One region of the Streptomyces sp. NBC_00096 genome, then DNA from elsewhere that is predicted to be linked to it. Evidence: riboswitches for the same ligand, from Rfam matches in the RefSeq annotation. Region 1 holds a riboswitch; each other region holds the start of a gene.
The links. Region 1 has a riboswitch for cobalamin ahead of metE (5-methyltetrahydropteroyltriglutamate--homocysteine S-methyltransferase). Riboswitches for the same ligand answer to the same signal wherever they lie in the genome.

Region 1 (7,062 bases):
CGCGGCCCGCCTGGCAGCCGACATCGCCGACACCCCCACCCTGATCATCGCCCGCACGGACGCCCTCGCCGCCACCCTGCTGACCAGCGACGTCGACGAACGCGACGCCGAGTTCTGCACCGGCGAGCGCACCGCCGAGGGCTTCTACCAGGTCCGGAACGGCATGGCCCCGGTCATCGCCCGCGGTCTCGCCTACGCCCCGTACGCGGACCTGATCTGGGTCGAGACCGGCACCCCCGACCTGGAGCAGGCCCGCGAGTTCGCCGAGGCCATCCACGCCCGGTACCCGGACCAGATGCTCGCCTACAACTGCTCGCCCTCCTTCAACTGGAAGGCCGCCCTGGACGACGACCAGATCGCCAAGTTCCAGCGGGAGCTGGGCGCCATGGGCTACCGCTTCCAGTTCATCACCCTGGCCGGCTTCCACTCCCTCAACCACGGCATGTTCGACCTCGCCCGCGGCTACGCCGAGCACGGCATGAGCGCGTACGTCGACCTGCAGGAGCGGGAGTTCGCCGCGCAGGCGCAGGGGTTCACCGCCGTCAGGCACCAGCGCGAGGTCGGCACCGGCTACTTCGACCTGGTCTCCACCGCCGTCAACCCCGCCTCCTCCACCACCGCGCTCGCCGGCTCCACCGAGGAGGAGCAGTTCCACTGAGCAGGCCCCGCCGCCCCACCACGCCGAGGAGCAGAACCGCATGTCACCCACGCCCCTGACCAGCAGCGTCCGGGTTATCGGCGCACCGGCCGAGCGCCACGAGGAGATCCTCACGCCCGAGGCGCTGGAGTTCATAGGCCGGCTCGACGCCGCATTCGCGGACCGGCGCCTGGAGCTCCTCAAGGAGCGCCGCCGCCGGTCCGCCCACCTGATCTCCGGGTCCCCCCTGGACTTCCCCCGTGCCACCGCCGCCGTCCGCGCCGACCCCGGCTGGCGCGTGGCCCCGCCCGCCCCCGGTCTGACCGACCGCCGGGTCGAGATCACCGGCCCGCCGGAGCGCCGGATGACGGTCAACGCCCTCAACTCCGGCGCCCGGGTCTGGATGGCCGACTTCGAGGACGCCACCGCCCCGACCTGGAACAACGTCATCGGCGGCCAGCTCAACCTGCTCGACGCCATCGGGCGGCGCATCGACTTCACCACCCCTGAGGGCAAGGAGTACCGCCTCGGCGCGGACCTCGCGACCATCATGGTCCGCCCGCGCGGCTGGCACCTGACCGAGGAGCACCTGGAGATCGACGGCCGGCCCGTCGCCGCCTCGCTCGTCGACTTCGGCCTGTACTTCTTCCACTGCGCCCGGCGCCAGATCGACGCCGGGCACGGACCGTACTTCTACCTCCCCAAGCTGGAGAACCGGTACGAGGCGCGGCTGTGGAACGACGTCTTCCTGCTCGCCCAGGAACTCCTAGGGATCCCCCGCGGCAGCGTCCGCGCCACCGTCCTCATCGAGACGATCACGGCCGCCTTCGAGATGGAGGAGATCCTCTACGAGCTGCGCGAGCACAGCGCGGGACTCAACGCGGGCCGCTGGGACTACCTGTTCAGCCTGATCAAGACCTTCGGCCACCGGACCGACTTCCAGCTCCCCGACCGGGCGAAGGTCACGATGACCGCCCCGTTCATGCGGGCGTACACCGAACTCCTCGTGCGCACCTGCCACCGGCGCGGTGCCCACGCCATCGGCGGCATGGCGGCCCACGTCCCGAGCCGGGACGCCGAAGCCAACGCCGCGGCCCTCGCCAAGGTGCGCCTGGACAAGGAGTACGAGGCCGAGGCCGGCTCCGACGGTTCCTGGGTCGCCCACCCCGGGCTCGTCCCCGGCTGCCGCGAGGTCTTCGACGGAGTGCTGGGAGAGCGGCCGAACCAGCTGGCGAGGACGCGCGAGGACGTCGAGGTCACGGCCGCCGACCTGCTGTCCGTCCGCCGCATCGCCGCCCCGCCCACCCAGGAGGGCATCCGCTCCAACGTGGCCGTGGCACTGCGCTACTTCGACGCCTGGCTGCGCGGCAGCGGCGCCGTCGCACTGAACGGGCTGATGGAGGACGCCGCCACCGCCGAGATCGCCCGCGTGCAGATCTGGCAATGGCTGCGCCACGACCGGGTGGACCGGGCGACGGTCACCGACCTCCTCGACGCCGAATGCGCTGCCCTGGAGTCCGAGGACCCGCGGGCACTCGCCCTCGAAGCCAGGGAGATCTTCGTGGACACCGCACTCTCGGTCCACCTGCCCGCCTTCTTCACCCCCGAGGCCTACACCCGCCACCTCGTCCGCCGTACCGGCGCGCGGGTGACCGCGTGAGCGCCACCGCGGGCGCGTCCCGCATCCAGCGCGTCGGAGTCGTCGGCGGCGGGCAAATGGGCGCCGGCATCGCCGAGGTGTGCGCCCGCGCCGGAATCGACACCGTCGTCGCCGAGTCGGACGCGGCCGCCGCCCGCGCCGCCGGCGAACGCGTCGCCGTATCCCTGGAACGCGCCGTCCAGCGCGGCAAGCTGGACCGGATCTCCGCCGAGGACGCCCTGGCCCGGCTCGTGTTCACGGGCGACCTGGAAGACCTCGCCGACCGGCAGCTGGTCATCGAGGCCGTCACCGAGAACCCGGACGCCAAGGCGGAGGTCTTCACCGCCCTCGACAAGATCGTCGAGGACCGGGAGGCCGTCCTCGCCACGAACACCTCGGCCATCCCGATCATGCGGCTGGGCATGGCCACCGGCCGCGCGGACCGGGTGGTGGGCCTGCACTTCTTCAACCCCGTACCCGTCCTGCCGCTGGTCGAGGTCGTCTCCTCCCTGCACACCTCGGCGGACACCGTCGCCACCGTGGAGTCCTTCGCCCGCGACGCCCTGGGCAAGACCATGGTCCGCTCCCAGGACCGGGCCGGCTTCGTCGTCAACGCGCTGCTCGTCCCCTACCTCCTCTCGGCCATTCGGATGGCCGAATCCGGGTACGCCAGCGCCGCCGACGTGGACGCCGGGATGGAGCTGGGCTGCGCCCACCCCATGGGGCCGCTCAAGCTCGCCGACCTGATCGGCCTGGACACGGTCGCGGCCATCGCCGAGTCGCTCTACGAGGAGTTCAAGGAACCCCTGTTCGCCCCGCCCCCGCTGCTCCAGCGGATGGTGCAGGCGGGGCTGCTGGGCCGCAAGAGCGGCCGCGGGTTCCACATGTACGGCCGGGCCTGAGGGTCCCGGCAGGTCTCCGGGCAGAGGGTGCGCCGGAGGCGCGCAAGAGCGGTGGGGGCGCGGCGAGTGGTGTCGCCGCACCCCCGCCGTGTCCCATTTCACCGTCCGCCCACCGGACCGCTGTGTCCATTCTCGAGTCCGGCGGCCTAGGGTGGGCCCCGCAGCTGGTTCGCCCCGTCCGCCAGGCGGGATGCGTCGTAAGAGGGAACCCGGTGGAAATCCGGGACTGCCCCGCAGCGGTGAGCGGGAACGACCGCCGTCATACGCACTGGGACCGGAACCGGTCCTGGGAAGCGACGGCCAGTAGGAGCCCGCCGGGAGACCGGCAGGCGTGCCCGCGAGTCCGAAGACCTGCCCGTTGCCCGTGCGCGATCGACCGCGCACGGTTTCCCGGTGACCTCGTGGGCGGGTCGGCGTGCAATGCGGGCGGATCCTCCCGTCGCGTACCCAGACGTACGCGATCCCGGCGGTCCTCCCGTTCCGGCACCCCTTCGCACCCTCGGCCCGTCACCGGGTCCATGGAGACACGCTCGCGAAGGAGAGTTCCGTGACCACCGAGTCCACAGCCGCGCCAGTACGGGCCACCGTGTACGGCTACCCCCGCCAGGGCCAGAACCGCGAACTGAAGAAGGCCGTCGAGGGCTACTGGAAGGGCCGCGTCACCGCCGAAGCCCTCCGGAACACCGCCCGCGAACTGCGCCGCACCAACTGGCGGCAGCTCGCCGAGGCCGGCATCACCGAGGTTCCGACCGGCGACTTCTCCTACTACGACCACGTACTCGACACCACGGTCATGGTCGGCGCGGTACCCGCCCGCCACCGGGCGGCAGCCCGGGCAGGGGCCCTGGACGGGTACTTCGCGATGGCGCGCGGCACACAGGACGTGGCCCCCCTCGAAATGACCAAGTGGTTCGACACCAACTACCACTACCTCGTCCCCGAACTGGGCCCCGACACCGTCTTCACGGCCGACTCCGCCAAGCAGGTCGCCGAACTGAAGGAAGCCCTGGCCCTCGGCCACACCGCCCGGCCGGTCCTGGTCGGCCCGCTGACGTACCTGCTCCTCGCCAAGCCCGCACCGGGCGTCGCCGCCGACTTCGAGCCGCTGACCCTCCTCGACCGGCTGCTGCCGGTCTACGCCCAGGTCCTCGCGGACCTGCGCGCCGCGGGCGCCGCATGGGTCCAGCTGGACGAGCCGGCACTGGTCCAGGACCGCACCCCGGCCGAACTGAACGCCGCCGCCCGCACCTACCGGGAGCTCGGTGCCCTGACCGAGCGCCCCAAGCTGCTCGTCGCCTCGTACTTCGACCGGCTCGGGGAAGCCCTGCCCGTACTGGCGAAGGCCCCCGTGGAGGGCCTCGCCCTCGACTTCACCGGCGCGGCCGAAGCCAACCTGCGCGATCTCGCCGCGGTCGGCGGCCTCCCCGGCAAGCGACTGGTCGCCGGCGTGGTCGACGGCCGCAACATCTGGATCAACGACCACCAGAAGTCGCTGACCACCCTCGGAACGCTCCTCGGTCTCGCCGGCCGGGTCGACGTCGCGGCATCCTGCTCCCTGCTGCACGTCCCGCTCGACGCCGACGCCGAGCGCGACATCGACCCGCAGATCCGCCGCTGGCTCGCCTTCGCCCGCCAGAAGACCACCGAGATCACCACGCTGGCCCGGGGACTGGCCGGGGGCACCGGCTCGATCACCGCCGAACTCGCCGCCAACCGGGCCGACCTGGCCTCCCGCGCCACCTCCGCCATCACCCACGACCCCGCAGTCCGGGCCCGTACCGGGACGATCACCGACGCGGACGGGCGCCGCGCCCAGCCCTACGCCGAGCGCGCCGCCGCCCAGCGAGCCCTCCTGGGCCTGCCGCTGCTGCCCACCACGACCATCGGCTCCTTCCCGCAGACCGGCGAACTGCGCCTGGCCCGCGCCGCCCTGCGGGCCGGACGCATCGGCACCGACGGCTACGAGGAGCGGATCGAGGCCGAGATCCGCGAGGTCCTCTCCTTCCAGGAGAAGGCGGGGATCGACGTCCTGGTGCACGGCGAGCCCGAACGCAACGACATGGTCCAGTACTTCGCCGAGCAGCTCACCGGCTACCTCGCCACCCAGCACGGCTGGGTCCAGTCCTACGGCACCCGGTACGTGCGCCCGCCGGTCCTGGCCGGGGACGTCTCCCGGCCCGACCCGATGACCGTCCGCTGGACCGCGTACGCCCAGTCGCAGACCGCCAAGCCGGTCAAGGGCATGCTGACGGGCCCGGTCACCATGCTGGCCTGGTCCTTCGTACGGGACGACCAGCCCCTCGGCGAGACGGCCCGCCAGGTCGCCCTCGCCCTGCGGGACGAGGTGAACGACCTGGAGGCGGCGGGCACCCGCGTCATCCAGGTCGACGAGCCCGCCCTGCGCGAAACGCTTCCGCTTCGCGCCGCCGACCACGCCGGCTACCTGGACTGGGCCACCGAATCCTTCCGCCTCACCACCAGCGGCGTCCGCCCGGACACCCAGATCCACACCCACATGTGCTACGCGGAGTTCGGCGACATCGTCGAAGCCATCGAGGACCTCGACGCCGACGTCATCAGCCTGGAGGCCGCCCGCTCCCACATGCAGGTCGCCGACGAGCTCGCCGGCGCCGGCTATCCGCGCGAGGTCGGGCCGGGCGTCTGGGACATCCACTCTCCCCGTGTCCCCTCCGCCGCGGAGGCGGCGGCCCTCCTGCGCAAGGGGCTGGAGGCGATCCCCGCCGAACGGCTCTGGGTCAACCCCGACTGCGGCCTGAAGACCCGTGGCTGGCCCGAGACCAGGGCCTCCCTGGAGCACCTCGTCGAAGCTGCCCGCCTGGTGCGCGCGGAGCTCCCGGACCTCCCGGACACCGCGCCCGGAGCCTGATCTCCGTCCGGATGCCGCTGCCGTGACCGGTTGACCTGAAGTCCGGTCGAGGTCCTGCTGTCGACCGTGTCGATCATGTTGATCGCCACTCGGCGACATCGTCATCCGACGGCAGGAGACGCTCGTGGGTCTCGACACCGGAGCAACGTTCGACCGGGCACTGGTACTGGGCCCGGGAGGTCCGGTCGGCACCGCATGGATGGCCGGACTGGCCGCGGGACTGCGCCGCGGCGGCATCGATCTGGGCGAAGCCGACCTGACGGTCGGTACGTCGGCCGGGGCGGTGATGGGCGCCGTGTTCGCCGTGCTCGGGGAAGCGGGGCTGGAACCGGGGGGCCCGGCGCCGCGTCGGCCGGATCGCCCTCGACCACGCCGGCTCCGGCTCCGACTCCGAGGCCGAGCGGGCGCTGGTCGCCGGGCGGGCCGCCCTGATCGGCGCGAAGGCCTGGCCGGAACGGCAGTTGCTGATCACCGCGGTGGACGCGGCCACGGGTGAGCCCGTGGTGTGGGACCATACGAGCGGCGTGCCGCTGGTCCACGCGGTGGCCGCCAGCAGCGCCTTCCCCGGGGCGGAGCCGCCCGTCGGCGTCCAGGGGCAGCGGTACATGGACGGCGCCCTGCGCGCGGGCCCGAACGCGGACCTGGCCGCCGGAGCCCGCTCACTGGCGGCCGGCGTACCGGGCGGGCCTCGCCCAGGCGCCCGCCACCGCCGAGCGGCTCCGTCCCGTGTGGGGGCCGGGCCGGGAGTGACCGGGACGGGACCCGTCAGGACCGGTCCCCTCAGTGGGCTCCTCCGGCCAGGGCCGCGTCGACCGCCGCCTCGGCGTGCAGGCGGGCCGTGGGGAAGAGCGGTACGGGGCTGTCGGCGGGGCCGATGAGGAGCTCGATCTCGGTGCACCCGAGAACGACGCCCTCCGCGCCCCGGGCGACGAGGTCTTCGACGACCTCGCGGTACGCCGCGCGCGACCGGTCGTTCACGACTCCGAGGCAGAGTTCC
Region 2 (7,062 bases), 1.6 Mb from region 1:
GGACGGGACGTCGAGAATGCTCGGGGTGTCCACGAAGAAGGGCAGCTCGGCTGCCATGTAATCGAAACACACCTGCAACTGCGCGTCGGTGATGGATTCACCTTCCGGCAACTTGGAGCCGACAAAATGCAAGGCCATTTCCTCGCAGCCCTTGCGGAATTCGTCATCGGTCTCCAGGAAATGGAGTACGCGCCTGTGCAGAAGTTGGTAGACGGGGTTCGTCTGGAACTCCGAAAGTGCCCTCACTCGGATCTCGGCGTGCGGAGGCCCTGATTCCTCCACGCCCTTGAGAATCCGTCGCCGGACCGCCTTGATTTCCTTCGTCGCGCGCTTCTCCGCGTGTTCCTGGGTGTAGCCGAAGGCGGCGAACATCCGGTCCACGTGGAGGTCTGCGTAGACGAAGTCGACCTGCGCGAAGCGGGTCGTGGCCCATCGGGCGAGGCTTGAGATGCGCTCGGAGCTGAAGTAGCTGTTTCCAGGACTCACTCCGATGAGCACATGGTCGCCGTCTTCCCAGATGTGGCGGCAAGTGCGGGTGAAGGGCAGAACTTCGAATGATGCGTCAGCTGTGATCGTCACCTGTTTGATCGCCCTTGTTGCCGCTTGTCCCTGGGAGCCCTGCGCTCCCGGTGTGGCGGCAATGTCGCTACGTTATGCCGTGGCCCCGGAGGGTGACAAGTGGGGGCTTGAATTGTTGGCTGGAATTATCGCTTCCGCACTACGGAAGAGTAATTGAATTTCTTTCTGCCGCTCGAACGGGACCCGGGGCGTCCGGGGGCGCCGCGTGCCGCTACCCTGAGCCGGTCAACAAGCACCAAGAAGGGGTGGACCCAGTGGCGGACATCGACAGCGCACGGACGACGTTCGGCAAGTTCGACGTGAACGGTGACGGCTTCGTGACGGCCGACGAGTTCCGTTCGGCGATGGCGGAGATGGGTGACCCGTTCGTCACCGGCCCGGTCGCGGAGGCCGTGATCGCCGCCAAGGACACGAACAACGACGGCCTGCTCAGCTTCGACGAGTTCTGGGCCTCCCTGAACAAGTAAGCCCCCCGCGCCGCCCCCGGCCCCCTGCCGGGCCGGGGTGCGCGCGTCAGGCCCGCGGCTGCGGCCCGGACATGCCCTCCACCTCGGCGAGGGCCTCCTCCAGCCAGCGCAGCCAGAAGGTCTCCAGCCCGGTTCCCGCGTGCAGCACGACACGCCGCAACCGGTCCTGCGCGGCGTCCCGGCCGGCCGGGAAGTCCTTCTCCTCGATGGACTCGTACACCGCCAACTGGGCGCGGTGCAGCTCCAGGTGGCGCCGCAGCTCGGCCGCCAGACCCTGCGGCCCGACCACCGCGGCCGCCCGGATCCGCAGCAGCAGGGGATCCCGTACCGGCTTGGGATCCTGGCTCTCCCCGACCCACCGGGCCAGCTCGCCGCTCCCGGCGGGCAGCACCTCGTACTCCTTCTTCCGCCCCCGTACGGGCACCTCACCGGGCAGCGCCCGGATCAGCCCGGCGTCCTCGAGGCGGCCGAGCTCGCGGTAGATCTGCTGGTGCGTCGCGGACCAGAAGTACCCGATCGACTTGTCGAACCGCCGGGTCAGCTCCAGCCCCGACGAGGGCTTTTCGAGCAGGGCGGTGAGGATGGCGTGCGGCAGCGACATGCGGCCATCCTAGGTTTTAGGCCGGGCATCACCCTGCCTACCGCCAGGCGGCCAGCGCCTCCGGACTCCGGGGCCCGGGAGCGTCCGGCGCCAGCAGGCCGTGCGCGCGCAGCAGGGCCGTGACCGCCGGGGACCAGGCCGCGCGCAGGCCCGCCGAGGCGAGCAGGTCCGGGTCCGAGAGGAGGGCGCCGGCCGCGCCGAAGCGGATGCCCGACGGGGTCAGGACCGCCGCGTCGTCGGCCCAGCGGACCGCCAGGTCCACGTCGTGCGTGGCCATCACCACCGTCGTGCCGGAGGCCCGGAGCCCGGCGAGGACGGCCAGCAGCCGCTCCTGGCCGTCCGGGTCGAGCCCGGCCGTCGGCTCGTCCAGGATCAGCACGCGCGGCGCCATCGCCACCGCCCCCGCGATCGCCGCGCGCTTGCGCTGGCCGTAGGACAGGAGGTGGGTGGGGCGGTCCCGGAGCGCGGTGATGTCCAGGGCGGCCAGCGCCGAGTCCACCCGGGAGCGGACCTCCATCGTGGGCAGCCCCAGGTTCATCGGGCCGAAGGACACGTCCTGTTCGACGGAGGCCGCGAACAGCTGGTCGTCGGGATCCTGCACCACCAGCTGCACGGAGGTGCGCAGCCGGGTCAGCCCGGCCCGGCCGTACGAGACCTCCGTGCCATCGAGCCGCAGCGCGCCCGAGCCGGGCCGCAGGCCACCGCTCAGCAGCCGCATCAGCGTGGTCTTGCCGCTGCCGTTGCGGCCCAGCAGGGCCAGCGCCCGGCCCGGCGCGATGGCGAAGTCGACGCCGGAAAGGACCGCCGGGCCGTCCTCGTAGGCGTAGCCCGCCCCGGCCAGTTCCACCAGAGGGGTCACCAAGGGGGTCGCCAACGGGTTCACAGGTAGAGCCCCTTCAGGGTGAGGGTCAGGGTGATCAGGGCCGCCAGCAGGGCCGCCGAGGCCGCGAGGAACCGCCACGACAGCGCCGCCTCCGGTACGAGCACCCGCAGCGCGCCGTCGTAGCCGCGCCCGGCCAGCCCCGCCTGGAGCCTGGCCGCGCGGTCGAAGGCCCGTACGAAGGAGGTCGCGGCGAGCCCGGCCAGGGACCGCCACACCGCCGCCCGCCCGGTGTGCCCCAGGCGGGCCGCCTGGGCCCGGCGGACCTGGGCCGTGGAGTCGAGGAGCAGGAAGCCGATCCGGTACATGACCAGGGCCACGTCCACCACCGGGGCCGGCACCCCGGCCCGGACCAGCCGGGGCAGCACGTCGGAGACCGGGGTGGTGAAAGCGAACAGCAGCAGCCCCAGCGAGGCCGCCGAGGTCCGCAGGAGCAGTTCGGCGGCGTGCCGCGGGCCGTCGGGGGCCAGGGCGAGCGGACCCGCCGGGCCGCCGACCGCGAACAGCAGCGGCAGCGCCCCCGTGAAGCAGAAGCCGAGCGGGAGCCGGAAGGCCCGCCACAGCTGCCGCCCGGCGACCCCCGCCGGGCCCAGCAGCACGGTGAGGGTGGCGGCGGCCACGAGCGGCCCGCCCGGCCAGGGCGGCAGGCAGACGGCGGTGACCGTCAGCCCGATACCCAGCAGGGCCTTCTCCAGCGGGTGACGGCCGCGCCAGCGGCTGGAGTGCGCCGCCACGTCGATCGGCAGCACCGCCTACGACTCCGCGCGCGCCGGGGCGGAGGGCTCCGCGGCGGCAGGGGAGGGGGCCGCGGCGGAGGCGGCGGAGGTGGCGGGGGCGGCGGCCGCGGCGGGGAAGGCGGACGGAGCGGCTGCGGCCGCGGCCGCGGCGGCTGCGCCCTGGCGGCGGCCCTTGCGGACGCCGAAGTAGTAGGCGAGCACACCCGCGCCGAGGGCGGCCTGCAACGCGAACAGTGCGGACTCCACCTCCCCGGAGGGGGGTTCGTACAGCGGCGAGAACCACGGCTCGTAGTCCGGCTTGAGCTCCGTGATCGCCGACTCCGCCTGCGCGTCGGCGCCCGCGAAGGGCTCCTCCTTGCCCTCGCCCATCCCCAGCGCGATCGGGAGGACAGCCAGCGCCGCCACCAGGAGCAGCAGCAGGCCGTTGATCTTCGTGTTCCGGGACATCCCGCTCATCGGGCCGCCACCTCCGCTTCGGTCTCCCCGGGGCGGGCGGGCGTCAGCTTCGCGACCCCGAGCCGGACCAGGTCCGACTTGCTGGCCTGCATCAGCAGCCGCATCACCAGCACGGTCAGCAGGCCCTCGCTCACGGCCAGCGGGATCTGCGTGACCGCGAAGATCGCCCCGAACTTCGCGAGCGCGCCCGGGAACCCGGTGGCCGGGTCCGGGAAGGCCAGCGCGAGCTGCACGCTGGTGACGCAGTAGGTGACCAGGTCCGCGAAGAAGGCGCCGAAGAAGACGGTCACCATCAGCGGGAGGTCGAACCGGCGCAGCAGCCGGTAGACGGCGTAACCGGCCCAGGGGCCGGCGATCGCCATCGAGAAGACGTTGGCGCCGAGGGTGGTGAGCCCGCCGTGGGCCAGCAGCAGGGCCTGGAAGAGCAGGGTGATCGTGCCGAGCACCGCCATGACCGGCGGCCGGAACAGGATCGCCCCGAGCCCGGTGCCGGTGGGGTGCGAGCAACTGCCCGTCACCGACGGGATCTTCAGCGCGGAAAGGACGAAGGTGAACGCGCCGGACGCACCCAGCAGCAGGGTGCTCTCCGGGTTGGCCTTCACCTCGCGGGTGAGCGAGCGGACGCCGTGGACGACGAAGGGAGCGGACGCGGCGCCCCAGGCGGCCGCGTGCAAAGGGGGCAGGAACCCCTCGGCTATATGCATGAGTGGGGAGACCTCTCCAGCACCTCGTGGATGGACAACGCGCCCCGGCCGGTCTCCTGGCTCACGGGTGCTGCCGTCCCGGCCCCGCCTTCCCGGGCAGCACGGAAACCCCCGCGCAGCCCAGTGGCCTTCCCGCAGGAGTGGAGCCGGACTTCCCGATCACAGTGGCGAGGGCCGCACCGGTTTCCCACCGGTTTCCCGAACACCAAGGCCCGCTGACCCTAGTCGGCCGCACGGACCGGTACCAACCCGCCCCGGGCCCGGACGGGTGCGGCCCGGTGGCGGCCGAGCCCGGCGGCGCCGAGGCTGGTGGCGTGGCTGCCGACACCGATACCGATACCGCGAACCCGTTCGACTACTCCGACCTGACCGCCGTCTACGTCAACTGCACGCTCAAGCGATCACCCGAGCCCAGCAACACCGAGGGCCTGATCGGCAGGAGCCGTACGGTGATGGAGGCCGCGGGGGTGCGGACCTCGCTCATCCGGGCCGTCGACCACGACATCGCGACCGGTGTCTGGCCCGATATGACCGACCACGGCTGGGAGAGCGACCAGTGGCCGGTCCTCTACAGCCAGATCATGGACGCCGACATCCTCGTGCTCTGCGGCCCGATCTGGCTCGGGGACAACAGCTCGGTGATGAAGCAGGTCATCGAGCGGCTCTACGCCTGCTCCTCGATCCTGAACGAGCAGGGCCAGTACGCCTACTACGGGCGCGCGGGCGGGGCCCTGATCACCGGCAACGAGGACGGCGTCAAGCACTGCGCGATGAACGTCCTCTACAGCCTCCAGCACCTCGGCTACGCGATCCCGCCGCAGGCCGACGCCGGCTGGATCGGCGAGGCCGGGCCGGGACCCTCGTACATGGACCCCGGATCCGGCGGCCCCGAGAACGACTTCACCAACCGGAACACGGCCTTCATGAGCTGGAACCTCATGCACCTCGCCGCGCTGCTCAAGCGCAACGGCGGGATGCCCGCGCACGGCAACCAGCGCTCCCTGTGGGACGCGGGCTGCCGCTTCGACTTCCCGAACCCCGAGCACCGGTAGGGGACGCCCCCTACCCCGGTACGTCGGCCAGCGCCGACTCCAGCTGCGCCAGCAGTGGCCGCGCGTTCATCCTGCGGCAGCTCGACAGGGTCTCCTCCAGCACCGCCCGGGCCGCCGGCGCGTCCCCCGAGGCCAGCAGCGCACGGGCCAGCGGGGGCGCCGCCAACGCCCGCACCAGGCTCTGCCCCGACCGGCGGCCCAGCGCGTCGGCCTCCCGCAGGTGGCGCAGGGCCCCCGCCGTGTCCCCGCGGTCCTGGGCGATCCTGCCCAGCCCGATCCGGGCCGCGCTCTGCCCGGCCAGATCGCCGGAACCCAGGGTGAAGGCCAGCACCTCCCCGAAGCCGGCCTCCGCCTCGTCCAGCCGGCCCAGCAGCCGTTGCGCGTCGGCGACCCAGCGCAGCACGCACATCCGGGGCCAGGCCGCGCCGCCCAGCACCGCCACGGCCAGGGCCTCGCGCAGCACCTCCAGGGCGCGTTCCGGCTCGCCGCGCGCGAGCAGCACCTGACCGGTCCCGCGCAGGGCGTGCGCCTGGCCGTAGCGGTCCCCGGCCGCCTCGAAGACGGGCGCGATGCGCCGGCAGCGCCGGGCCGCCTCGTCGAGCCGGCCCTGGATCCGGGCGAGGTAGGAGAGCAGCCAGCCCGCGTACGCCGCCCCGTGCGCGTCCCCCAGCTCCTCGAACAACGCCTCGCCCGCGCTCAGCATCGCCCGGGCCGGACCCCACTCCTCGCGGCAGGTCCGCAGCCTGCCCAGCCCGACCAGCAGCACCGCCTCGCCCGTGCGGTCGCCCACCGCGCGGGCCGCCCCGAGCCCCGCCTCCTGGACGGCCTGCCAGCCGGCCAGGTCGCTGCGCAGGTCGAAGAGGTACTCGCCGCCCGCCGCGAGCTCCCAGCAGGCGTACGGGTCCACCCGCGCGGCCTGCCGCACGGTGGCGACCAGCGCGTCCCGTTCCGCGCCGAGCCAGCGCACCGGATCGGCGCGCGGCCCGGCGAGGACCGCCGGGTCGGGGACCCGGGCGGCCGTGCGGCCGCCCAGCCCGGGGTAGTCCAGGCCCTGGTGGGCGCGCCGGCCCTCCCGTACGAGCGCCACCCAGCAGGCGAGCACCCGGCGCACCACCGCTCCGTCCTGCCGGGCCAGCTCCCGGCCGAAGGCGCGGACCAGGTCGTGCATGCGGTAGCGCGGCCGGCCGGTGCCGTCCGGGCCGGACACCTCCAGCAGGTGGGCCGCCGTCAGGGCGTCGAGCGCCTCCTCCGCAGCGGGCAGGGGCCGGTCCAGGACCGCCGCCGCCGTCCAGGCCGCGCAGTCGGGGGCGTCGAGCAGCGCGAGTCCGCGCAGGAGCGCCCGCGCGTCGGGGGGCAGTGCGCGGTAGCTGAGCCGCAGCCCGGCCCGCACCCCGTCGAGCACGTCCAGCCGGGCCCGCTCGTCCTCCAGCCGCGCCACCAGGTGGGCCGGCCCCCGGTGCGGGAGCGCGGCCAGCTCGGCGCCGACCACGCGCAGCGCGAGCGGCAGCCGCCCGCACAGCCGGACCAGCTCACGGGCCGCCTCCGCCTCGGCGGCGATCCGTTCGGGGCCGGCGGCCAGTGAGAGG
Region 3 (7,062 bases), 6.7 Mb from region 1:
CCCGAGCTGGCTGTACTCCCAGGTGTTCTGGCCGGGGTTCGCGTGCCAGTACGACCAGTAGGCGGAGGCGGGCGGGGTCAGGACGCAGTCGTCCTGCTGCGGGGTCGGGTACTGCCCGCCGCCCTGGAAACCGCTGTAGCCGATGCGGCAGATGAAGGCGGGACCGTCGTGGCCGGTGCCGGTGGTGGCCCAGCCGCCCTGGTTGAGGAGTTCGTAGCCGGTGGTGGGCGTCGTACCGCAGGAGCGGTAGACCGGCCCGCCCCAGCGGCTGAAGTCCACGGCGAGGACGACACCGGACGAGGTGGTGCACTGGCCCATCGGCTGTGGGGCGGCCCCCGCCGGGGAGGCGGTGGCGGCGAAGGCCGCCGCCGTCAGCCCGAGCGCGGCGGCCGTTCGGGCCAGGACCCGCAGGAGGCGCTGCCCGCTCATGAGCCGCTCCCGGGGGTCTCGCGGCGGCGCCTGGCGGCGCGGATGAAGCCCCAGCCGCCGAGGGTCAGCGCCACGGCCGTGGCGGCGAGTCCGCCGACCTGGGCGCCGGTGGCGGCCAGGCCCCCGCCGCCCGGGCCGGTCCCGCCCGCGGAGCCCGCGCCGCCCGCGGCCTCGCCCGGGGTCACGATGACGGGCGCGGACGGGCTGCCGGAGGGCCGGACCGAGGTGCTGGGGACGGGCTCCGGGGTGGTGCCGTTCAGGTCACGGGTCAGCAGGCCGAAGGAGGTGCCGGTGGCGCCGCCGGTGGCCTGGGTGGAGGCGCGGACGTCGGATCCGGCCTGGCCGCCCCTGGCGATGGTGAAGCCGCCGTCGGCGTTCTGCTGGGAGGCCAGGAACTCGCGGGCCCTGGCGATCTGCGCGGCGTACTTCGGCGCGTCCAGGGACAGGCCCTGCACCGCGAGCGCCGCGGAGTTGACGGAGTTGCCGGACGCGCCGGGGAAGCCGCCGTCCTCCTTCTGCCGGCCGGCCAGCCAGGCGAGGCCCTTGTCCACGGCCGCCTGCGAACCGGCGTCGGGCAGCAGGTCCAGCGTCATCGCGGCCATCGCGGTGGAGTCGACCTCGGTGTCGCTGGGTTCACCGATCAGGCTGACCCAGCCGCCCGAGGGGTCCTGGAGGCTCCTGAGATAGGCGACGGGCTCGGCCGCCGCGGCCGTCTCGCCCGCGCGCACCTGGGCCATGACGCCGAGGGACTGGGAGAACACCGAGGTCGCGTAGGTGTAGTTGCCCTTGGCCGCGCACTGCTTGGGGATGTCCGTCCTGGCCGCGCAGGTGCCCTGGGCGAGGGCCGCGATCAGGTCCTGGCCGCCGAAGTGGCGGGGGTCGCGTCCCACGGCCTCGGCGAGGAGGGCCGTCTTGCCGATGGAGCCGCCGGCCGCGTACTTGGTGCCGATGAGGGTCCAGTCGTGGATGCCGCGGTTCCTGCCGTCCTTGCCGCCCTTGTCGAGGAAGTCGACGATGTTGCGCAGGGTGGTGTTGTCCGTGCCGGTGGCGGCCAGCGCGTAGGCGCCGTCGATGGTCAGGCCGTAGTCGGCGAAGCCGGTGTGGGGGCCGGTGGCGGGGCCGCTCTCGTAGTAGCGGCCCTGGATCAGCCGGCTGTGGTCGGTGAGGTAGGCGCCGGCCCTCTTCAGGTCGGGCCCGGCACCGGCCGGAGGCGTGGTCGGCGGGGTCGTCGGCGTCGGGGTCGTGGGCGGAGGCGTCGTGGGCGGGTCGGTCTTCTTGGTGGTCAGCGTGACCAGGTCGCTCCCGGCGCCCGCGAGGGCGACCGTGGAGGTGGGGAACAGCCGCGACTCGGTGTCGTCCTCCTCGAAGCCGAAGCCGCCCGCGGGGAACTGGTGCCTGGAGAGCCAGGAGATGCCGGCGTCCGCGAAGGCGTCGTCGCCCAGGGCGCGCAGGGCCTGGGCGGCCCAGGCGGTGGAGGCCGGACTCCCGGTGGTCATATAGGCGGCGGAGGGCCAGGCGCCGGTCGCCAGCTGGGACTTCTTCAGGTATCCGCGGGCCTTCTGGACGACCGCGTCGTGCCCGCCGGCCCGGCGCAGGGCCAGGGTGATCAGCCCGGTCGAGTTCGCGTCGCTGTCGCACCAGCCGCCCGCGCGGATCAGGACGCTGGTGAAGCCGCCGTCCTCGCACTGGAGGGCGGTCAGCCGGTTCACGGCGTCGGCGGGCGGCGTCACACCGCCGCTCAGCAGGGCGATGACGGCCATGGCCTGGGCATCGGACTGGCCGGTGGTGCGGAAGTCGCCCTTGGTGAGGCAGCCCTCGATCGTGTCGCCGTCACCGACGTCCCTGGGACAGACGTACTTCACGAGGTCGCCCAGCAGGTCGTGCCCGCCGAAGTCGCGCGGGTCCTCGCCGGTCGCCTCGGCGACGAGGGCGAGGCGCGCGGCGGCGGTGGCGTCGGGCACACCGCCCTTCCCGGCCGGGTAGGCGTACGCGTCCGTCTGCGCGGGCGTGGCGAGGAAGTCGGCGGCCTTGCGGGCCGCCGGGCTGTTGGCGTCGGCCGCGGCCAGGGCGAAGACGACCTCGGTGGTGAAGAAGTGGTTCGGGGCGGTGGCGCCCTCGTCGACGACCCGTTCGCCGTCCGTGAGCCTCCCGGTGAGCCAGCGGGTGGCGGCGGGCAGGTCGACCGACCCGGCGGGCACGCTGGGCGGGGCGGTGGGGACGGTCGGGTCCGGGGTGGAGCCGCCCCCGGCCCGTACGTCGTCGGGGGAGAAGGAGGGCTTGCCCTTGGTGCCGCCGGTGTCGGTGCCGCCGTAGACCCAGGCGTCGACGTCGCCGGGCTTGGGGGTGCGCGCCAGGGCGCCGAGCGGGCTGTAGGTCCAGTTCTTCTGACCGGGGGAGGCGATCCAGTACGACCAGTAGGCGGTGGCCTGGGGGGTGAGTACGCACTCCTCCTTGTCCGGAGTGGGGTACTGCGTACCGGAGTTGAAGGAGCCGTTGCCTATCCGGCAGATGAACCCGGCACCGTCGTGCACGGTTCCGGTGGTGGTGAACCCGCCCGTGTGCAGCAGCTCGTAGCCGGTGGTGGGGGTGGTGTCGCACCCGCGCTCGACCTTCCCGCCGAACGGGCCGAAGTCCACGGCGACGACGGCACCGACGGTGGCGGTGCACTGCTCGACCGGGTCGGCGCTCGCCGAGGAGGGGACCGTGAGGAAGCCCACTCCCGCGCCGAGGGCGAGGAAGGACGCGGTCGCGAGGGAGAGGAACCGCCGTCTCGTCCCCGTCTGCCGTTTCGCCTGCTGTTCGGTCCCCACCGCGGCCCCTCGTCTCTGCCGGGCGGCTGCGTGCGTGACGATGCGCCCCCACACGGCTGCTCCGCCGTGGGGAGGCTGCGACGACCACACCGTAGTCCGCGACGGCGCTCTTCGTACTGTGTCCCTGCTCCAGGCATTCCGGCTCACCCGGGACGGACCGGGCCTACGGTTGCGGGTCAGCGCCGGAATTCGACCGGCTTCCCCTGGAGCTGAGTAGTTCTCAGCCGGAGTGCAACACGGATCCCGACGACGCGTCAAGGTGGTGCGGGTCTCACCGGACCCCTCCCGGATGCCCGGCGCCAGGCCCCGGTCCGGGTGGCTGGCGGTCCCTTGATCACTCGGGTAGCGTCCTGGGCTGCCACATGGGGGAATCCGGTGAGAAGCCGGAGCTGACGCGCAACGGTGTGGGACGGCGGGGGCCGTCTCCGAGCCCGAATGCCCATACGGCGACGCATCACAGGAAGCCGTACCACGCGTTCCGGACGGCGGCCCCCGGCATGCCCGGCCGTGCGCCCGCACGGCGGCACTGCTGCAGGGACCGGCCGGCGTCCGCCGATTCCAGGAGCAGGCCATGTCCCGTCCCCGTACCTCCCGCCGCCTCGCGCTCGCGGTCCCCGCAGTGCTCGGAGCCTTCGCTCTGACCGTGCTGCCCGCCTCCGCGACGTCCAGCCCCGCACAGCTCGCGACGTCCAAGACCAACGGCGTCGCCTACCTCAAGTCCCTCCAGGCGGCCGACGGTTCGTACGCCGGCGCGGGCCTGTCCAACGAGTGGGCGTTCAGCACCTTCGCCGCCGCGGGCACCGCGGTCGTCGACGTCGCCCCGGGTGGCGACACCACGAAGAACGCGCGCACGGTCTACCGCAACCTGCTCTCCACCGCGGCCTGGCCGCAGGCCTCCCCGGTGGTCACGGACTTCGAGCGAGGCACCCTCAACGCCTACGCGGCCGGCATCGACCCGTCCCGGGTCTCGGCCTCCCGCAACCTCATGGCGAACGTCTACTCCTACTGGCAGACGGCCGAGCCGGGCTACTTCGGCCCGTCCGGGAACTTCAACGGAACCGTCTTCGCGGCCCTTTCGCTGCGCGGGGCCAAGACCCAGGCCGGCGCCAACCGCATCCCCCAGGCCCTGACCGACTCCCTGGTCACCCGCATCCGCGCCAACCAGCACGTCGACGGCGGCTGGACCTTCCAGAAGGCCGAGGGCAACACCACGGTCCTCAACTCCGCGAGCGATGTGGACATGACGGGTGCGGCGATGGCAGCCCTCTGCGTCTCCGGAGTCCCCAGCACCGACACCGACATCGTCCAGGCCAAGAACTTCCTCAAGAGCACCCTGGTCAACGCCACCGGTGCCTTCAACTCGCTCTACGGCGTCAACTCCAGCTCCAACGGCTGGGGCGTAGCCGGTCTCAACGCCTGCGGAATCAACCCGCAGACCAGTGACTTCCTCACCGCCAACGGCAAGACCCCGGTCGACTTCCTGATCGCCAACCAGTACAACCCGGCCGGCGGCTTCAAGTACAAGCCGACCGACACCGGCCCCTCCGCCTACGCCTCCATCGACGCACTGCGCGCCGTGGCCGGCGGCGGTTTCACCACGGCCCCGCCCGTCCCGGTCACCCCCGGCGCCCCGCAGTGGGTCGCCCAGTCCACCTTCACGGCCGGTACGGCCACCAAGCTGGCGCTGACCGTCGACAACGGCGCCGGCGGCCTCAAGGTCTGCTCGGTGGCCTTCACCCCGACCGGTACGACCACCACGCTCGGCGACGTACTGAACGCGGCGGTCTCCGGCGCCACCCCCTCGGGCTGCGTCACCGGCGTGACCCCCTCGTCGGGCACCGGCACCATCACCGACATCAACGGCAAGGCCAACAGCGGTTCCGGCACCTGGAAGGTCAGCGTCGACGGTTCCGCCTTCGCCGGCGCCGCCCGCAACAAGGTGATCAACGTGGGCGACACCATCGCCCTGCGCTGGGGCGCCTGATCCCCGCGCTCCCGTGATCCCCGGGGGTGCGGGACCGCGGCTCGCGGTCCCGCACCCGTCCGGCGGCCCGGCCGGCCCCGTCGGCCCTGTCAGCCGTGGGTGAAGTGCGGCGGGCGCTTGTCCACGAAGGCGGACATGCCCTCCTTCTGATCGGCGGTGGCGAACACCGCGTGGAACAGGCGGCGTTCGAAGCGGACCCCCTCGGCGAGCGTGGTCTCGAAGGCGCGGTCCACGGCCTCCTTGGCCATCATCGCGACCGGCTTCGACATCCCGGCCACGGTCTCGGCGACGGACAGGGCCTCCGCGAAGAGCTCACCGGCCGGGACGATCCGCGACACCAGCCCGGCCCGTTCGGCCTCCTCGGCGTCCATGGTGCGACCGGTGAGGCACAGTTCCATCGCCTTGGCCTTGCCGACGGCCCGGGTCAGACGCTGGGATCCGCCGATGCCCGGTATGACGCCGAGCCTGATCTCGGGCTGCCCGAACTTCGCGGTGTCGGCGGCGAGCAGGATGTCGCAGAGCATGGCGAGTTCGCAGCCGCCGCCCAGCGCGTAACCGGAGACGGCGGCCACGGTCGGCGTACGGATCCGGCCGAGCCGGTCCCAGGCGGTGAACCAGTCGGAGAGGTACATGTCCATGTAGCCCTGCGGCCGCATCTCCTTGATGTCCGCGCCCGCGGCGAACGCCTTCGCGGATCCGGTGATGAGGATGCAGCCGGTCCGCGGATCCCGGTCCAGTGCCTCCGCGGCGGCCACCACCTCCTCCATCACCCGGAGGTTGAGGGCGTTGAGGGCCTCCGGCCGGTTGAGGGTCAGCACGGCCACCCGGCCCTTGCGTTCCAGCAGGATGGTCTCGTAGGAAGTGCCGTCGGTCATGCGGGAGTTCCGTTCTGCGGTCGAAGGGTGCGGACGATCGCCGAGAAGTCCAGGCCGGCGCCCCCGGCCCCGGCGAACGCGGCGTACATCTCGGCGGCCCTGAGCCCCAGCGGCGCCTCGACGCCACCGGCCCGCAGGGCGTTGGCCGCGAGGCCGAGGTCCTTGGCCATGAGGGACGCGGCGAATCCGGGCCGGTAGTCGCGGTTGGCGGGACTGGCGGGAACGGGCCCGGGGACCGGGCAGTTCACGGTGAGCGCCCAGCACTGCCCGGAGGCGGTGGAGACCACGTCGTAGAGGGCCTGGTGGTCCAGGCCGAGGCTCTCGGCGAGGACGAAGGCCTCGCTGACGCCGATCATCGACACGGCGAGGATCATGTTGTTGCAGATCTTCGCCGCCTGTCCGGACCCCGCGCCACCGCAGTGCACGGCCTTCTTGCCCATGGCGTCCAGGAGCGCGGCGGCGTCGGAGAACTCCCTCTCGGCGCCGCCCGCCATGAAGGTGAGCGTGGCCGCCCCGGCGCCCACCACGCCGCCGGAGACGGGGGCGTCCAGCGCCCGGTGCCCGGCGGCCACGGCCGCCTCGTGCGCGGTCCGGGCGTCGGCGACGTCGATGGTGGAGCAGTCGATGAAGAGGGTGCCCGGGCGGGCGGCGGCGAGCAGTCCTTGCTCCCGGTAGAGGGCGAGGACGTGCCGGCCGGCCGGCAGCATGCTGATGACGGCGTCGGCCGGGGCGGCGGCGTCGGCCGCCGAGGCGGCGGGCTCGACGCCGGCGGCGGCCGCGGTGGCCACCGCCTGCGCCGCCAGGTCGAAGCCGAGGACCCGGTGCCCGGCCCTGACCAGGTTGGCGGCCATGGGGCCGCCCATGTGGCCGAGACCGATGAACGCGACGGTACTGGTCACCAGGCGACCTCCGGAGACGAGGCGGCGGGGAGGCGGAGCTCACGGTCGCCGAGCGGGGCGAAGAA
Region 4 (7,062 bases), 6.7 Mb from region 1:
GGGTCAGCCAGGCGAAGACGGTTCGGCGGCAGGTGTCGGCATCGCCGTAGTCGGGGTCTCCTTGGAGGGTCTCGCGTTTCAGGGAGGCGTGGAAGCTTTCGCAGGCCGCGTTGTCGGCGCTGGTGCCGACCGCGCCCATGGAACGGGTCACCCCGAGCTGGTCGCAGAGGCTGGCGTAGGCCCGGGAACCGTACTGGGCGCCGTGGTCCGAGTGGAACACGGCGCCGTCCAGGCTGCCGCGGGTCGAGCCGGCCATCCGCAGTGCGTCGGCGACCAGGCCGGTGCGCATGTGGTCGGCGATGGACCAGCCCACGACCTTGCGGCTGAAGCAGTCCAGCACGGTCGCGAGGTAGAGGAACTTCCTCCCGCGAGCGGGAGATAGGTGATGTCGCCCATGTATTTCCGCCCGGGCTCAGGGGCGGTGAAGTCTCGCTGGAACAGGTCTGCGACCGGTGTGGTCGACGGGTCGGGGACGGTGGTGCGGACGCGTCTGCGCAGCCGGATGCCGGTGACGGAGTGCGTCCTCATGACCCGGGCGACCCGCTTCTCGTTGACCACATGCCCCTTCTCGCGGAGCTCGGCGGTCACGCGTGGTGAGCCGTAAGCGCCACCGGACTCGCTGTGGACCTTGCGGATCTCCCCGGCCAGGACCTGGTCATCGCGCTGCCGGGCGGCCCGGGCCTGGGCGCCGGCGAGCCATTTGTAGTAGCTGGACCGGTTGACGTCCAGGACCTGGCAGAGCCGCTTCACCTCATAGGTGGCCCGGTGGTCGTCAACGAACTGGAAGCGGCTGGTCACCAGTTCGTCTCTCCGGCGAAATACTTGGCCGCCTTGCGGAGTATGTCCCGCTCGGTGGCGAGCTTGCGCTCACTGGCCTCGAGCTCGGCCACCCTGGCCTCCAGCCGCCGGACCCGCTCGTCCGGATCACTGGGCGACACCGCCGCCCCGTGGCCGGCGGCCTGCATCACAGCAGCGGCGGTGCCGCCACGGCGTTCGCGGTCCCGCAGTACCCACTCCCGCAGGGTCGCCCGGTTGACGCCCAGGTCAGCGGCGATGCCCTTGTACGTCGCACCGGGCGTGGACTCGTACAGGGCCACTGCATCTGCCTTGAACTCGTCCGAATAGTCCTTCAGAGCCATCGGTGGTCTTCTCGCTTCCTCCGGATCAATCAAGATCCAGTATCAGCGTGTCCACCACTCAGGGGGAGGCCCCGTGTGCGCAGGGAGTGCACTTCGATCCCGGTACTCACGTTGTCGCTGAACTCGCCCTTGAGGAGGTGCGGGATCCCGGCGGCGAACTCGACTACCTCGAGGCCGCGTTGCAGGTCGCCGTGCGCGTCGGCCACGGTCTTGCCGTGCTCGGCCGACAGCAGCCGGGCGAGGGAGTCCCGCTCCCCTTCGATCAGTTGCAGGAAGCGCAGCAGTACGCGCGAGCGGCGCTGGGGGTTCCACTGGCCCCACCCGGCCTGCGCCTCCTCGGCGTTGGCGATGGCGGCCTCGGTGTCGGCGCGCCCGGCGAGCGGGACGCGGGCCTGTACCGAGCCGGTGTTGGGGTCGTACACGTCGGCGAAGAGGCCGGATGTTCCGGTGGCGTGCTTCCCGCCGATGAAATGGGTGAGTTCACGGACCATGGGTGCCTGCTCTCGTCAGGTTGGATCCGGGGATGGCACGGCGCAGCCGCGGACGGACCCGATGGGGCACGCCGCTGGGGAAGGTCGTGAGAACTACGAGCGCGTGGACAGGTGGTGCGCGCGCTCCGCCGGATCACCAGGGTCATGGGTACAAACCGGTGCCATGCGTGTCTGCTCCATCCTCGTGGACAACACGGAACGTTCCGCGGCCGGTATCCTGACTTCCGGATCCCCGCGTGCCGCCCGCCTTCCCGACGGAACCCGTCAGTGGCGTGTGGATGGCAGCACACTCCCCGGTCACAGTGGCGGGACCGTGCCGGTTTCTCACCGGCTTCCCTGCACCGCGGACCTTGTGCCCACGAACATATAGTTGGACGTCCTAGTAAGTCCAGACCCGCTGCCGCAACCGGCGGCCGCGCGCCGCGCCCGGCCCTTCCCTTGTCGACCCGTCCTGCGTAGCTTCGCCGCTACCGGGCGGCACCGTCCGGCGGTACCGACACGGGGGAACGATGAGAGGCATACGCAGAACACGCACCACACACATCACGCAGACCCCACGCATCACGCACACGCCACGCACCACAAGGGGTCGCCTCGCGGTGGCCGCCGCGGCCGTCCTGGTCGCCGCCATGGGCCTGCCGTCCACACCGGCCGCCGCACACGACAGCCACGAACCCCTGCTCTCCGCCATGCGGGCCGAGGCGGGGACCGCCGTCGGCGGCGACGGGATCCCCGGGGTGATCGCCGGCGTCTACAAGGACGGCGTCTCCTGGACCGGTACCGGAGCCACGGACGCGGGAACACCCGTACGCAATCCTGACAGCCCCTTCCGGGCCGGCTCGATCACCAAGACCCTGACCGCGACGACCGTGCTCCAGCTCGTCGCCGAGGGCAAGGTCCGCCTCGAGGACGACGTCTTCGGCCTGCTGGGCCCGGTCCTGAAGACGAACCCGGTCGCGGGCTGCAACACGGGCACCGGGCAGTGCTTCAACCCCCCGCCCGGCAGCCCGCCCATCACCGTGCGGAACCTCCTCCAGCACTCCAGCGGCATCTTCAACTACCTCGGCGACCTGGGGGTGCTGGCGAGCGCGGGCAGCAGCTTCCCCAACCTGCCGGAGTACTCCCCCCAGCAGCTCGTCGACGAAGGCGCCTCCCACGGGCCGCTGTTCGCCCCGGGCGGCGGGATGCACTACAGCAACACCAACTACGTCCTGCTCGGCATGATCATCGAGCGGGTGACCGGGCATCCGTGGGCCGACGAGGTCACCCGCCGGATCATCCAGCCACTCGGCCTCACCCACACCGTGCTCCCCGGGTCCACACCCACCCTGCCGACGCCCCACGACCAGTTCTTCACCAACTACCTGCAGCGGCGCGGGCTGTTCGGCCACCTCTCCGTCCCGGCCGCCGACTGGAACCCCTCCATCGGCGGCGCGGCCGGAGCCGTCGTGTCCACCAGCGGTGACCTGATCACCTTCATCCGCGCACTGGTCGGCGGCCGGCTCCTGCCCCCGGCGCAGCTCGCGCAGATGATGACCGAACTGAACCCCACCGGGGCGGGAGCTCCCTCCACCCCGATCCCCGGCGTCCCCTGCGACCCGGCCCGGGCCTGGCCGGAATGCATCGTGAACCCGGCCATCAGCACGGTCAGTTCGGGTGACAAGGCCACGCCCGGCTACTGGTACGCGAGCCGCCCCTGGAAGGCCGTCCAGGCCGACTACGGACTCGGCCTCACCCGCCGTACGGTCACCTGCGCGAACGGCTCCACCGTCGTCCTGTACGGGCACAACGGCGCGGGATTCGGTTCGATGAGCTACCTCTACTCCACGGCGGACGGCAGCCACGCCATCGTGCTCAACATGAACGGCGACTGGCCGCTCTGGGAGCTGTACAGCCTGAACGGCATGCTGGCGGCCGAATTCTGCACCGCCTGACGGCCGCCTGACGGCCGGGGCCGGGGCAGTGGCCGTGGCCGGGGCCGTGTGCCAGAGGGGGGAGGGGAGCGATGAGGGCCGACCGGGTGACGCCGGGGGATGCTCCGTGAGGCCGGATGGGCCACGGCCGGCCGGGGTGCGGCCGCGTCGCCGCCGGCGTGCGCACGGCTCCTGCCATGGTGGGCCACCGCGCTCCGTGCTCCCCTTCCCCCCCGGAGGTACCTCCGTGTCCCGACGCCCGTACGGCCACGCCGGCCGGATCCGCCCGTCGCTGCGCCTGGCCGCCGCCACCGCCCTGTGCGGCGCCGTGCTGGCCGCCTCCGTGCAGCCCGCGCTGGCCGGAGCGGACCGGAACCCGCCGCCCGGAGCCTCGCTCAGCCAGGAACTGAGGGAGCTGGTGGAGCGGCCCGACGGTCCTCCCGGAGTCATCGCCGTCCTGCGCGACGGGGACCGTACGGAGGTCCACCGGGCGGGCGTGGCCGACGTGGAGAGCGGCCGGCCGCCGAAGGTGACCGACCACATGCGGATCGCCAGCGTTGCCAAGGCCTTCAGCGGAGCGGTGGCCCTCGGGCTCGTCGACCGCGGCCGACTGCACCTGGACGACACGATCGGTGAGGTGCTGCCGGGTCAGCCGGGCGCGTGGCACCGGGTGACCCTGCGCCAACTGCTCAACCACACGAGCGGGCTGCCCGACTACTCGGCCTCGGACGGGTTCATCGACATCATCTCCGAGGACCCCCGCCACCGCTTCGATTCCCGCCGCCTGCTGGAGTTCGTCGCCGACGAGGACCTCGAGTTCCGGCCGGGCAGCCGCTACCAGTACTCCAACTCCGACAACATCGCCATCGCCCTCATGGCCGAGGCCGCCACCGGACACCGGTACGAGGAGCTGCTGCGCGAGCTCGTCTACGAGCCGCTGGACATGCGCGCCACCAGCCTCCCGCAGGGGTACCGGCTGCCCGCTCCCTTCCTCCACGGCTACCAGATCGATCCGCAGGAGGGACCCGTCGACGTCAGCGAGGCGATCGGCGCCTCCGGGGCCTGGGCCGCCGGGGGCATCGTCTCGACGCCGAAGGACCTGACCGCCTTCATCCGGGGCTACGCGGGCGGCACGCTCATCTCGGACCGCACCCGAAAGCAGCAGTTCCGATTCATCCCCGGCGCCCTGTCCCAGCCCCCGGGCCCCGGTCGCACCGAGGCGGGCCTGGCGATCTACCGCTACACCACGCGCTGCGGAGCGGTGTACGGCCACACCGGCAACACCGCCGGCTACACGCAGCTGGTGGCCGCCACGGCGGACGGCCGGCGCTCGCTGACCTTCTCGATCACCACCCAGACGTCCCTCACCGCCAACCCCGACCTGCTCGCACGGGTCCGGGAGGTCCAGGAGGACTTCGTCTGCGCCCTGCTGCACAAGTGACCGCACGCGACGATCGACCGCACGCGACAAGCGACCGCAGGCACAGATCGTCGATCCCCACCGGGTGCGAGGTTCACCCCCGTGGGGGAAGCTGGGAATGCCGCAGTGACGGCGCTGGGCACAGCGCCCACAGTGCCCACAGTGGCGACGTGGCGAAGTGGCGAGGAAGGTTCTTCGTGAGCGTTTCAGCGGCCGGCCGGCCCGCACGCGCATCCCGGCGCAGGGTGCGCACGGCCATCCTGCTGTGCACGGTGGCGGCCGTGACGGCCGCAGTGATCCCGGCCTCCGCGCACGGCGCGGGCACGTCCGCGGCCCGGATTCCGGCTCCACCGGACCCGGTCGTACTGGTCGACTGCTTCTCCCAGGCCCAGATGCGGCCCTCGGAGTACATCCTGGCCTGCGGCGACGGGAACAACCGCCTCGTCAGTCTCCGATGGGACACCTGGGGGGCTCGCACCGCGACGGCCACCGGCACCGACATGGTGAACGACTGCGTCCCCTACTGCGCGGCCGGCGAGTTCCGCGCGTACCCGGTCAAGGTGACCCTGAGCGATCCGGCGGCCTGGCCCGAGCACCCCGACCTCCGGCGCTTCACCATGATCAGACTCCGCTACCCCGACACCGCACCGGACCCGGTCCGCAAGGACGTGACCTACAGGCTCGTGTACTGACCGGGTGGGGGTCGCGGCGCGCCGCGCACGGCAGACGGGATCCGGAGCACCTGGCGGTCTACCGTCGGCGGCATGGACGGTGATCGCCGCGGGTGGCGCCAGTGTTTGCTCAGCGGGGCGGTGTTCGCCGTGTGCATGGCCGGCACCACGTTGCCGACCCCCCTCTACGGTCTCTACCAGGAGAAATTCGGCTTCTCCGAGCTGATGGTGACCGTGGTGTACGCCGTGTACGCCTTCGGGGTCATCGGCGTGCTGCTGCTGGCGGGCAACGCCTCGGACGCCGTGGGCCGGCGGCCCGTGCTGCTGGCGGGGCTGGGGTTCGCGGCGGTGAGCGCCGTCTGCTTCCTGTGCGCCGACGGGATGGCCTGGCTGTACGCCGGGCGGCTGCTGTCGGGCCTGTCGGCCGGCCTGTTCACCGGAGCCGCCACGGCGTACGTGATGGAGCTGGCGCCGTACGGCGGCGTCTCACGGGCCACGTTCGTCGCGACGGCCGCCAACATGGGCGGGCTCGGCTGCGGTCCGCTGCTCGCCGGAGTGCTCGCGCAGTACGCCCCCTGGCCGCTGTACCTGCCGTTCGCCGTGCACCTCGCGCTGGTGGCCGGCTCGGCGCTGGTCCTGCTGCGGCTTCCGGAGACGGTGGGGGAGCGGCGCCCGCTGGGCACCGTGCGGCCGCAGCGGCCCGGACTGCCCCCGCAGGTGCGGGCGGTGTTCGGGCCGGCGGCGATCGCCTCGTTCGTGGGGTTCGCGCTGTTCGGCGTGTTCACGTCCGTCAGCCCGGCGTTCCTCGCGGAGTCCCTGGGGGTGCACAACCACGCCGTGAGCGGGCTGGTGGTCGCACTGGCCTTCTTCGCCTCGACCGCCGGTCAGCTGGCGGTCGGCCGGGTCGGGGTGGCCCGCTCGCTGCCGCTGGGGTGCGCCGGGCTCTTCGCCGGGCTGGTGCTGCTCGCGGGCGCGCTCTGGTGGGATCTGCTGTCGCTGGTGGTGCTGACCGCCCTCGTCGGCGGACTCGGGCAGGGGATGGCGTTCCGCGGGGCGCTGACCGCGGTGGCCCAGGCGTCGCCCCCGGACCGGCGGGCGGCCGTGATCTCCCTGCTGTTCGTCGTGGCGTACGGGGGCATCTCGGTGCCGGTGATCGGGGTGGGCGTGCTGGTGGGTCCTCTCGGCCTGGAGGGGGCGGGGCTGGTGTTCATCGCGTGCATGGCGGTGCTCGTCCTGTCCGCGGGCTTCTACCTGCTCCGGCGTCCGGTGCGCACCGCCGGGAACTGAGCGGTCCCGGGAGAGCGGAGGGCCGCGTTCCTCACGGGTCGTGACGAAGGGAATTCGACAGGTAGTAATTAGATGAATACCTGACTGAATTCCCGTCAATAAGGCCTCATCTATTATCTCGATACGGTAACAACTCCTGTC

Region 2: linked by a shared signal. The riboswitch ahead of OG904_RS07570 (energy-coupling factor ABC transporter permease) and the one ahead of metE (5-methyltetrahydropteroyltriglutamate--homocysteine S-methyltransferase) in region 1 are both predicted to bind cobalamin.
Region 3: linked by a shared signal. The riboswitch ahead of OG904_RS30945 (prenyltransferase/squalene oxidase repeat-containing protein) and the one ahead of metE (5-methyltetrahydropteroyltriglutamate--homocysteine S-methyltransferase) in region 1 are both predicted to bind cobalamin.
Region 4: linked by a shared signal. The riboswitch ahead of OG904_RS30985 (aldehyde dehydrogenase family protein) and the one ahead of metE (5-methyltetrahydropteroyltriglutamate--homocysteine S-methyltransferase) in region 1 are both predicted to bind cobalamin.

Annotation. Positions count from the first base shown of each region.
Region 1 covers NZ_CP108221.1:257,063-264,124, reverse strand. Annotated here, with positions in the region: gene aceA (isocitrate lyase) at 1-658, shown strand, start outside; gene aceB (malate synthase A) at 699-2,297, shown strand; gene OG904_RS01210 (3-hydroxybutyryl-CoA dehydrogenase) at 2,294-3,178, shown strand; cobalamin riboswitch at 3,327-3,552, shown strand; gene metE (5-methyltetrahydropteroyltriglutamate--homocysteine S-methyltransferase) at 3,726-6,065, shown strand; gene OG904_RS01200 (hypothetical protein) at 6,139-6,672, opposite strand; gene OG904_RS01195 (patatin-like phospholipase family protein) at 6,566-6,943, shown strand; gene OG904_RS01190 (aspartate/glutamate racemase family protein) at 6,846-7,062, opposite strand, start outside.
Region 2 covers NZ_CP108221.1:1,821,401-1,828,462, reverse strand. Annotated here, with positions in the region: gene OG904_RS07600 (tRNA-dependent cyclodipeptide synthase) at 1-579, opposite strand, end outside; gene OG904_RS07595 (EF-hand domain-containing protein) at 834-1,046, shown strand; gene OG904_RS07590 (PadR family transcriptional regulator) at 1,093-1,647, opposite strand; gene OG904_RS07585 (ATP-binding cassette domain-containing protein) at 1,685-2,530, opposite strand; gene cbiQ (cobalt ECF transporter T component CbiQ) at 2,527-3,276, opposite strand; gene OG904_RS07575 (energy-coupling factor ABC transporter substrate-binding protein) at 3,280-3,711, opposite strand; gene OG904_RS07570 (energy-coupling factor ABC transporter permease) at 3,717-4,424, opposite strand; cobalamin riboswitch at 4,453-4,649, opposite strand; gene OG904_RS07565 (flavodoxin family protein) at 4,739-5,476, shown strand; gene OG904_RS07560 (AfsR/SARP family transcriptional regulator) at 5,487-7,062, opposite strand, start outside.
Region 3 covers NZ_CP108221.1:6,912,915-6,919,976, forward strand. Annotated here, with positions in the region: gene OG904_RS30940 (hypothetical protein) at 1-429, opposite strand, end outside; gene OG904_RS30945 (prenyltransferase/squalene oxidase repeat-containing protein) at 426-3,239, opposite strand; cobalamin riboswitch at 3,350-3,488, opposite strand; cobalamin riboswitch at 3,605-3,680, shown strand; gene OG904_RS30950 (hypothetical protein) at 3,811-5,223, shown strand; gene OG904_RS30955 (enoyl-CoA hydratase) at 5,313-6,098, opposite strand; gene mmsB (3-hydroxyisobutyrate dehydrogenase) at 6,095-6,997, opposite strand; gene OG904_RS30965 (enoyl-CoA hydratase/isomerase family protein) at 6,994-7,062, opposite strand, start outside.
Region 4 covers NZ_CP108221.1:6,923,352-6,930,413, forward strand. Annotated here, with positions in the region: partial or broken gene OG904_RS30980 (IS3 family transposase) at 1-1,139, opposite strand, end outside; partial or broken gene OG904_RS30985 (aldehyde dehydrogenase family protein) at 1,214-1,630, opposite strand; cobalamin riboswitch at 1,820-2,006, opposite strand; gene OG904_RS30990 (serine hydrolase domain-containing protein) at 2,230-3,564, shown strand; gene OG904_RS30995 (serine hydrolase domain-containing protein) at 3,791-4,984, shown strand; gene OG904_RS31000 (hypothetical protein) at 5,161-5,655, shown strand; gene OG904_RS31005 (MFS transporter) at 5,728-6,921, shown strand.